DNA from 3 places in the Lysinibacillus sp. VIII_CA genome. Region 2 is predicted to be linked to each of the others. Evidence: riboswitches for the same ligand, from Rfam matches in the RefSeq annotation. Region 2 holds a riboswitch; each other region holds the start of a gene.
The links. A riboswitch is a leader RNA that binds a small molecule or an ion and turns the genes downstream of it on or off. The one in region 2 is predicted to bind lysine.

Region 1 (3,291 bases), on a different contig from region 2:
TGTAATGCCTCTTCTCCATTATTTGCAGTGGTGACATCGAAGCCTTCCAATAATAAAAAATTCGCTACCATATCGCGAATAGCCTCATCATCTTCCACTAGTAAAATATGTTTTTGCATTTCCATGCACCTCTCCCTACCAGAAAGTCAAAAATCACACTTCCATATCTATAGTATATTACCATATATATGATATTGGTTTAGTAATAATTTTAAAGGTCTATATATAAAAAAGCTGTCCCATCAACCATCATACAACGGTTTATAGAACAGCTTTTCGTTTAATTTTCTACTTTTAAATCACAATCTTTAAGAGGAAGCATTTTTGTTTTATGTTTAATTTTGTACCCCAGCCATAGCAATAGGAACAGGGGAATACCGATATAAGAAACAAGGATACCATACCAATCGATTGTATCACCGATAAACGCTGTGTAATTCTGTCCAATTACAACAATCATACAAATCGTAAAGGCGAATAGTGGACCGAATGGGTATAGCTTTGCTTTATACGGTAATAGCTTTGGATCTAAGCCCTGAGCTTCGAAGGCACGACGGAAACGATAATGACTAAATGCAATACCTAGCCAAGCAATAAAACCTGACATCCCAGAGGCATTTAAAAGCCAAATATAAACGACCCCATCACCAAAGAATGACGCTAAAAACGCTACACAGCCTACAGCTAATGTTGCGATTAGTGCATAAATTGGAATGCCTCGACGACTTAACTTTGCAAAGAATTTAGGAGCATGACCATCCACTGCTAATTGCCATAGCATACGTGAAGATGCATACAATCCAGAATTACCTGCTGATAGCATAGCCGTTAAAATAATGGCATTCATTAAGGAAGCAGCAAAAGCAATACCTAAGCGATCAAAAACGAGTGTAAATGGGGATACAGCGATATCTTCCGATAATAAGCGCTCATCTGTAAATGGAATCAACATCCCGATAGCAGCAATGGCTAAAATATAAAATAAAATAATTCGCCAAAACACAGATTTTACTGCCTTCGGTATATTTTTTCCTGGATCATCTGTTTCACCTGCAGTAATCCCAAGTAGTTCTGTTCCTTGGAATGAAAATCCTGCCGCAAGGAAAATACCAAATGTTGCAAGGAAGCCTCCATGGAATGGCCCATCACTAATAAAGAAATTTGTAAAACCTACAGGTGCTTGTCCACCCAAAATACCAAAAATCATTAATAAGCTAATAATAATAAATACAATGACCGTAGCCACTTTAATCATCGCAAACCAATATTCACTTTCCCCATAGCTCTTTACAGACAATAAATTAAATGTCAGTACAATCACAATAAATAATACTGTCCAAAGTGCTGATGAGCTATTTGGGAACCAATATTTCATAATTAATGATACTGCCGCAATCTCTGCCGCAATCGTAATTGCCCAGTTATACCAGTAGTTCCAGCCCAGTGCAAAACCTAAAGCGGGATCTACAAATTTTGTCGCATACGTACTAAAAGATCCTGAGGACGGCATATAGGCAGCCATTTCACCTAAACTTGTCATTAAAAAATATACCATAATACCGATTAAGGCATAGGCAAGCAATGCGCCTCCCGGACCGGCTTGTGCAATAGCACCACCACTGGCCAAAAATAGCCCCGTACCAATTGTACCGCCTAAAGAAATCATTGTGATATGACGGCTTTTTAATTCTTTTTTCAGCTTCGGTGCTTTATGGCCGAGCTGATTGATTTTTATTTCACTCACGATATAGCTTCCTTCCTATTTATGAGGCAAAAAAATGCCATCACATGAACAATGTGATGGCTAAGTTAATCCTCAGTTTTTCCTAAATGATAGCTCAACACGTTGTACAAACGTGACAGTTCTGTTCCTTTCGGAGACAGCCCCAGCATGAGGTTTTCAAGTCCCCTCACACTTCGGCAATATTTCCTTTCAGCTAATCTCTTCAATGCTTGTCATTTCAATTAGCTTACTTATAAATATCGCGACCTCTACCTCAATACAAACATGAGGCATATAATTATTAAATTTATGATGTTTACTATATTAACATAAGACCTAAGACATTTCAATATAACTATAAAAGTTCTGTATTTTGTGAATTTTCCACTATTTTTAATAGTGTGATAAAGTGTTATAGTAGTTCAATTAGAATGGTTATAACAGGGGGAATTATTTTGAATTTAAATGATCATTCCTCCAGCTTCCCAAGTAGAAAAATTAGCTGGAAGGGAACAACTTTATTATTAGTTTTTGGCGTAATATTTATAGCATCTACATTACGCATGCCACTAACTGTTGTGGGTCCAATTGTATCCTTTATACGCGACGACCTTGGTATTTCCAATGTTCTAGCCGGGTTTCTTACAACTATACCATTGCTTGCTTTTGCCATCATATCACCGTTCGCACCAGTTGTAGCACGAAAACTTGGTCTTGAGCTAACCTTATTTTTATCCACTATTTTATTGGCCTTAGGTATTGTACTACGCTCCCTCGGTACAACAGGGTTACTTGTATTTGGTACAGTGCTCATTGGCGTAGCAATATCATTTGGAAATGTGTTGATTCCAGGATTATTAAAATTAAAATTTCCTTATCATGTAGGATTATTGATGGCATTTTTCACTATGTCGATGAACTTAACAGCGGGGCTTGGAGCTGGTATTAGTTATCCAATAGCTAATTCTTCACTAGGTTGGCAAGGGGCATTGGCTGTGGCGCTTATATTAGTCGTATTAACCATTTTAATCTGGATACCTCAATTGAAATTAAATAAGCCAAAACCAGCTACTACCTCCAAAAAAACAGGTAAACCTCTTTGGAAATCACCTGTTACATGGGCAGTAACAGGTGCAATGGGGTTACAATCTTTATTATTTTATACAACAGCAGCTTGGATTCCTGAAATTTATATTGCGCAGGGATTGGCTCCTGATAAAGCTGGTTGGATGTTTTCTATTATGCAATTTTCACAAGTTCCCATGGCATTGGTTGTCCCTATTATTGCCGGTAAAATGACTTCACAGAGACCACTTGTCCTCATGTTTACATCGTTCTATTTAGTAGGATTTGTCGGCGTTGTGATGGAGTGGACAACTATGGGGATATTATGGATGATTCTTCTAGGTTTAGCAGGTGGGGCTTCATTCGCATTAGCAATGATGTTCTTCACACTCCGTACGCGTACAGCATTTGAAGCCGCTGATCTATCAGGATTTGCACAATCATTAGGCTATTTATTCGCTGCCATTGGTCCAATTCTTTTCGGATACCTACATGATCTGTTT
Region 2 (3,291 bases):
ATTTAGCGACGAAAAATGCTGAAATTGCAGTTGCCGCTAAATTCCAGCTTATCGAACGGCAGGAAGAACGTACTATTGGTGCATGTGAGGCACTAGGCGATGCAATGGGTATAACGACACCATTACGAATTGAAGCTTTTGATAATAGTCATATGCATGGAACGGACGCAGTATCTGCAATGGTTGTTTTCATTGATGGCAAGCCTGCCAAAAAGGAATATCGCAAATATAAAACTCGGACAGCAGCTAAGCATGATGATTATGGTGCTATGCAAGAGGTCATTCGCCGGCGCTATATTCGTGTTTTGAAGGAAGGTCTTCCACTACCAGACTTAGTGCTAATAGATGGTGGTAAAGGTCAAATGGAAGTAGCACGAGAAGTATTAGAGGATGAGCTAGGACTTGTTATACCTATTGCTGGTTTAGCAAAGGATGACAAGCATAATACATCGCAACTATTGTTTGGTGATCCGCCCGAGGTCATTGCCTTAAAACGTACAAGTGACGGTTTTTATTTATTACAACGAATTCAAGATGAAGTCCACCGTTTTGCGATTACCTTTTTACGTCAACAGCATGAAAAGCATGCTATCCAATCTGTGCTGGATCAAATTGAGGGTGTCGGTCCAAAACGAAAACAGCAGCTACTTAAACACTTTGGGTCCGTTAAGAAAATACGTGAGGCTAGTGAGCTGGCTTTACAGGAAGCCGGGATGCCAGCTAATTTAGCAAGTCATATTTATGCCTATTTTCAGCAGGAGTCATTGTCAAAGGAATAGACATATGCTAAGGTTATAAATAACATTGTTGTCCAATGTTAACAGCCCACTTGTTTTAATGAGGGCGAACATAAATTTAATACATTCACTTTTAAGGTGATGATAGAGGTGCAAGATTCAAAAGTAGCGCAATAGAGGATGAACAAATCCTAAGACATTGCGTGAAAGGGGAGCTTGCCGAAGTACAGTAATGTTGTTTCCACTGTTGTACTGGTTTTGCATTTAAGAAATGTAAGACTGTCGATTCTACAAGTTTCGGAGAGCTATCACACATGCGCAAGTTTCATTTATTGTACATGTTAGAGGCAGCTTTCACGTTTTGTGAAGGCTGCCTTTTAGTTTTCTAGAGGCTGTTTTACACCTTATATTAGGTGAATTACCAGACTGGAAAGGAGAACAAAAGAAATGTCTAGAATAGTGATGAAATTTGGAGGGGCTGCATTAGCATCACCCGAACAAATTCAAGAGGCTGTACGAAAAGCGATTGCTGAAAAAGATAGAGGTTTCGATGTGGTAGTAGTAGTAGCTGCAATGAGACAAACGATACAAGACGTGAAAATGAGCGTACTTCATTTCACAGATGATGTGTCAAAACGTGAATTAGATGCAGTTGTGTCTTCATGCTCTCAGCTATCAAGCTCAGTCTTTGCCATTGCGTTACAAGAAGCTGGCTATAATGCGGTGTCATTAACAGGCTGGCAGGCTGGTATTTACACGGATCATATGTATAGTCATGCACGGATAGATCATATCGATGTTAGTCGTATCGAAGAACATTTAATGCAAGGACAAATCGTCGTTATTGCTGGAGATCAAGGCATTGACAATGACCACAATATAACAACGCTTGGGAAAGGTGGGACCGAAACGACAGCCGTCGCACTTGCTGTTGCATTAGATGCCGAGCGGACAGACATATACACGAATGTTGACGGTGTGTATACAGCAGATCCACGCTTTGTTGTACAGGCACAAAAACTACAGGAAATTTCCTATGATGAAATGTTAGAGATAGCTCATTTAGGATCACAGGTCATACATCCACGTGCAGTTGAGTTAGCTAAAAAGTTTCAAATACCAGTTATCATACGCTCTAGTTTAGTGGAGTCAGTAGGTACTTTATTGAAGGAGGAAGTAGAGATGGAGAAAAATTTAATAGTTCGTGGTGTTGCCTTTGAATCAGATGTTATTCGTTTAACAATTGGCTATGATGCATATTCGGGTGCTTCATTAGCGGATATATTTTCAACTCTTGCTGAAAATCGCATCAACGTGGATATTATTGTTCAAGCCATTATTGATGGATTAAAACCAACTGTGTCCTTTTCAATTTTGAAAGAAGAATTTGCGGAAGCATTACGTGTTTTAGAGGACAGTAAAGTATCGCTTGGCTTTAGCTTTGCTGATTTCGAAATTGGATTAGCAAAAGTTTCTATTGTTGGCTCTGGTATGGTTTCTAATCCAGGTGTCGCTGCCCGTATGTTCGACCGGTTACGTCGTGAAAATATCCCTGTGAAGATGGTCAGCACCTCGGAAATTAAAGTGTCTGTTGTAGTTCCGCAGGATGAAATGATTCGTGCGGCAAATGCATTACATGATGAATTTAATTTAGAGCAGGCTCTTTACATATAATAATAGAAGAAACAGCATTTTCTGTCATTGTCCGAAATAAAAGGAAGGATTGTCATCCCGTTTATTGATTGGGGAGACAATCCTTTTTTGTTACTCTGTTGGGATCGTATGCATGATCCGTTCCTTTACGTCCCATTTGACTGTAAACATAACGTAATGTTGCTTTTCACGTTTTTCATCATAGCATTCTGTTAAATAGCCTTTAGCTAGCTGAATTTGTTCAGCTATAAATCCTGCCTCAAGTCTAAAGCTACGTTGTTTGATTTGTAATATTTCAGGGTCGTTTGTCAACTGGAAAATGCGTCCGTCTTTCGATTCTTTCATGAGCTCTAATGTACCCCAACAGGCATCTGCGAAAAATGCGATAAGTTCGTCTTGACTTTTACATGGAAACTTACGCGCAAGCTCTTTGCCTGCCCAATAAAGGACATCATTCTCATGTTTACCGAGTATAGAAGATAGAATATGATCGCGAATGATCTCATAACCAAAGGAAGAGATTGTAGGAGATGGAGTGTTTAACATTGTTATCCTTCTTTCTTAGAATTTTCTTAAAATTTAACGTTAATAAAGTAATGGTAGATTTTTCGAGAAAAAACGACGCATTATGCACTAGATTAGTTCTTTAATAAGCTCTATGAAAAACTTCGAGTTGCCTTGACGCTCGTAGCTCTTGAGAGTACAATAAACATGTCATAATATTGTACCATGATGAAATACACAGTCAATGAAGTATCATTTACAAAATGATGACTTCTTTTGTTGTGCTATTTTAAGTACTAAGGGGGGTAACAGTCTTGTCGAAAGATCGAGAGTTTTTATGGCGTCGCTTACATTCTCTACTTGGGATCATTCCAGTAGGTCTGTTTTTAACGATGCA
Region 3 (3,291 bases), on a different contig from region 2:
TTGAAACAGATAAAGTAAACGCTGAAATCATTTCTGAAGAAGCAGGTGTATTAACACAAATTTTAGCTGAAGAAGGCGATACTGTACTAGTTGGTCAAGTTATCGCAATTGTAGAAGCAGGCGAAGGCGCAGCAGCTGCACCAGTAGCGGCAGCACCAGCTGAAGCAGCTCCAGCTCCAGCAGCGCCACAAGCGGCACCTGCAGCACCAGTAGCAGCAGCTCCTGTAGTAGAAGAAACTTCTGGTGAGCGTGTCATCGCATCTCCAGCGGCACGTCGACTTGCACGTGAAAAAGGTATTGACCTTGCAGCGGTATCACCAGTAGATCCACAAGGCCGTGTACGTGTACAAGATGTAGCGGCACATGGTACAGCACCAGTAGTAGCAGCACCTACACCAGTAGCAACTACAGGTGGCCCAGTTGTATTCACACCAGTAGCTAATTCTGACCGTGTAACGATTGAAAAAATGAGCCGTCGTCGTCAAACAATTGCAAAACGTTTATTAGAAGTTAAACAATCAACAGCAATGTTAACAACATTCAACGAAATTGACATGACAAACATCATGGCACTTCGTAAACGTAAACAAGAAGAGTTTGTGAAAGCAAACGACATCAAACTTGGTTTCATGTCATTCTTCACTAAAGCTGTTGTTGCAGCACTGAAAAAATACCCATACGTAAACGCTCAAATCTCTGGCGATGAAATTCATTTAAATAACTTCTTTGATATCGGTATTGCAGTATCAACTGAAGAAGGTTTAGTAGTACCAGTTGTACGCGATGCGAATAGCAAAAACTTTGCAGAAATCGAAAAAGATATCGCTAACTTAGCGACAAAAGCTCGTGATAAAAAATTAGGCTTAAATGACATGGCTGGTGGATCATTCACAATCACAAATGGTGGTGTATTCGGTTCATTAATGTCAACACCAATTATGAACGGTACGCAAGCTGGTATTTTAGGTATGCACTCCATTGTAAACCGTCCGGTTGCAGTAAATGGTGAAGTTCAAATCCGTCCAATGATGTATGTAGCACTTTCTTACGATCACCGTATCATCGATGGAAAAGATTCTGTAGGATTCTTAAAAACAGTTAAAGAGTTAATCGAAAATCCTGAAGATTTATTATTAAATTCATAATTCCTTTAAACCCTGCAAACTTTGCAGGGTTTTTTCTTGGCTTCTGTATCACTAAAGTCATTAGTAATTTTGATAATCCAAAACTATTTACTTAGTATAAAAAGAATAGGTAGTAAAAATATGTTGTTTTCCAGCAGATATATGGATAAAAATACGTAGATTAATAATGGATAGGGCAAGCATAATACCCTAATATTGTCATTAGTCAGAAAAATGATAAAACTCTCTTGACGTACATACTAGTTTTATAGTAGTATCTAAATATCAATTAAATAAACAAACCTCACTAACAAACATCAGTGAGGTAGAGGCGCGGTATTTATTAGTTCATTGTTGAGTACAAGCAAACAAAGACGCAATGAAGAAGGAAATATCGCCGAAGTATAAAAGGAGCTCGTACTTTTATGCTGGGTCTGCAGTGAATAAGTGCAGGACTGTCCTAGTAAATTCATTTCCAGGTTTACTAGGTTGTGCTATCTCGGAAACATGGAATACTAGTGAGGATTTGGGCAACTGTCATAAAAGGTAAGACCTAAGTTCACAAAACTTAGGTCTTTTTTCGTACAGTTGTCTTATTTTTTTACAGAAAAGGGGAGTTTTTCATGAAAAGAAAATGGTTGTTAGTAATGATCTCTATCATGACGGCAATTGTGCTAGCTGCATGTGGCACTAGTGACAAAAAAGAAAGTAGTTCAGGTGATGCTGGCGCAGATAAAGAAGAAGGCGGCGGTGAATTCCGAATTGGAATGGAGGCGGGCTACCCACCATTCAACTGGACACAGCAAAACGATGCAAATGGAGCAGTAAAAATTGCAGATAACGCAGAGTATGCAGGTGGCTATGATGTACAAATGGCGAAAAAAATCGCTGAAGGTTTAGGCAAAGAATTAGTGATCGTCAAATTGGAATGGGACGGCTTAGTACCAGCGCTACAATCTAATAAAATTGATGCAATCATCGCGGGAATGTCGCCAACAGAAGAACGTAAGAAAACAATTGATTTTACTGAAAACTACTATACTTCTGATTTTGTAATGGTTATTAAAAAAGGTAGTAAATATGAAGGTGTCAAATCAATCCAAGATTTCTCTGGCGCAAAAATTACATCACAACTGAATACTTCCAACTACAATGTGATTGATCAAATTAAAGGTGTCAATAAACAAACAGCAATGGAAAGCTTCCCAGCGATGCGTGTAGCTTTAGAGGCAGGCAAAATTGATGGATATGTAGCCGAACGTCCTGAAGGAATTTCTGCGGCAGCTGCCAACGATAAATTCACATACGTAGCATTTGAAGAAGGCTTTGATACAGATCTTTCAAATACTTCGATTGCTGTAGGCTTACGTAAAGATGATGCTAATCTAGAAAAAATCAATGAAATCCTAAAAGGTATTTCTGAAGATGATCGTCAAGCGATAATGGAAGAAGCTATTTCTCAGCAACCAGCAGCACAATAAAAAAATGGCACGGACTAGTTGCTAGTCCGTGCACTATCATTTCATCATTATTAAAATGAGAACCTCTCTACATAATGATAATGTCCTAGCGAAATAAATCATAGACTAGTAGAAAAAGCTAGGGCACGAAAAAGATAGCAAGCAACATGACATTGTAAGGAGGAACATCATGAGTCTTGAATGGATACTTTCAATTATTGAAAACAACTGGCAAATGTTTTTACGAGGTGCGTATTATACGTTACTGATTTCGACTATAAGTACAATTATTGGTGCATTTATCGGATTTTTCATCGGAATTATGCATACGATTCCAGTTCGTAAAAAAGGTGTGAAATTTTATAGCTTAAAGCTTATTAATTTTATACTCACATGCTATGTTGAATTTTTCCGTGGTACACCAATGATTGTACAGGCTATGGTTGTCTACTATGGATTAGATATCGCATTTGGCATAGACATGCACTTTATTACAGCGGGGATTTTAGTCGTTTCACTTAATACAGGTGCCTATATGGCAGAAATTGTCCGAGGTGGTATCGTATCGATTGATAATGGTCAATATGAGGCAGCATCAGCTATCGGTATGAATCACTTCCAAATCATGCTTCACGTAGTCCTACCACAAGTAGCACGAAACGTACTGCCTGCGACAGGCAACCAATTAATTATGAATATTAAAGATA

Region 1: it holds a riboswitch for lysine, as region 2 does, so the genes downstream of both, ACP3VS_RS22290 (amino acid permease) here and ACP3VS_RS04360 (aspartate kinase) in region 2, are expected to answer to the same signal.
Region 3: it holds a riboswitch for lysine, as region 2 does, so the genes downstream of both, ACP3VS_RS16930 (transporter substrate-binding domain-containing protein) here and ACP3VS_RS04360 (aspartate kinase) in region 2, are expected to answer to the same signal.

Annotation. Positions count from the first base shown of each region.
Region 1 is NZ_JBNFXM010000027.1:38,813-42,103, forward strand. Features, by position in the region: gene ACP3VS_RS22285 (response regulator transcription factor) at 1-119, opposite strand, end outside; gene ACP3VS_RS22290 (amino acid permease) at 281-1,744, opposite strand; lysine riboswitch at 1,827-2,003, opposite strand; gene ACP3VS_RS22295 (CynX/NimT family MFS transporter) at 2,155-3,291, shown strand, end outside.
Region 2 is NZ_JBNFXM010000002.1:228,109-231,399, forward strand. Features, by position in the region: gene uvrC (excinuclease ABC subunit UvrC) at 1-779, shown strand, start outside; lysine riboswitch at 875-1,053, shown strand; gene ACP3VS_RS04360 (aspartate kinase) at 1,185-2,411, shown strand; gene ACP3VS_RS04365 (YslB family protein) at 2,502-2,936, opposite strand; gene ACP3VS_RS04370 (succinate dehydrogenase cytochrome b558 subunit) at 3,209-3,291, shown strand, end outside.
Region 3 is NZ_JBNFXM010000014.1:44,622-47,912, reverse strand. Features, by position in the region: gene odhB (2-oxoglutarate dehydrogenase complex dihydrolipoyllysine-residue succinyltransferase) at 1-1,145, shown strand, start outside; lysine riboswitch at 1,443-1,629, shown strand; gene ACP3VS_RS16930 (transporter substrate-binding domain-containing protein) at 1,748-2,605, shown strand; gene ACP3VS_RS16925 (amino acid ABC transporter permease) at 2,775-3,291, shown strand, end outside.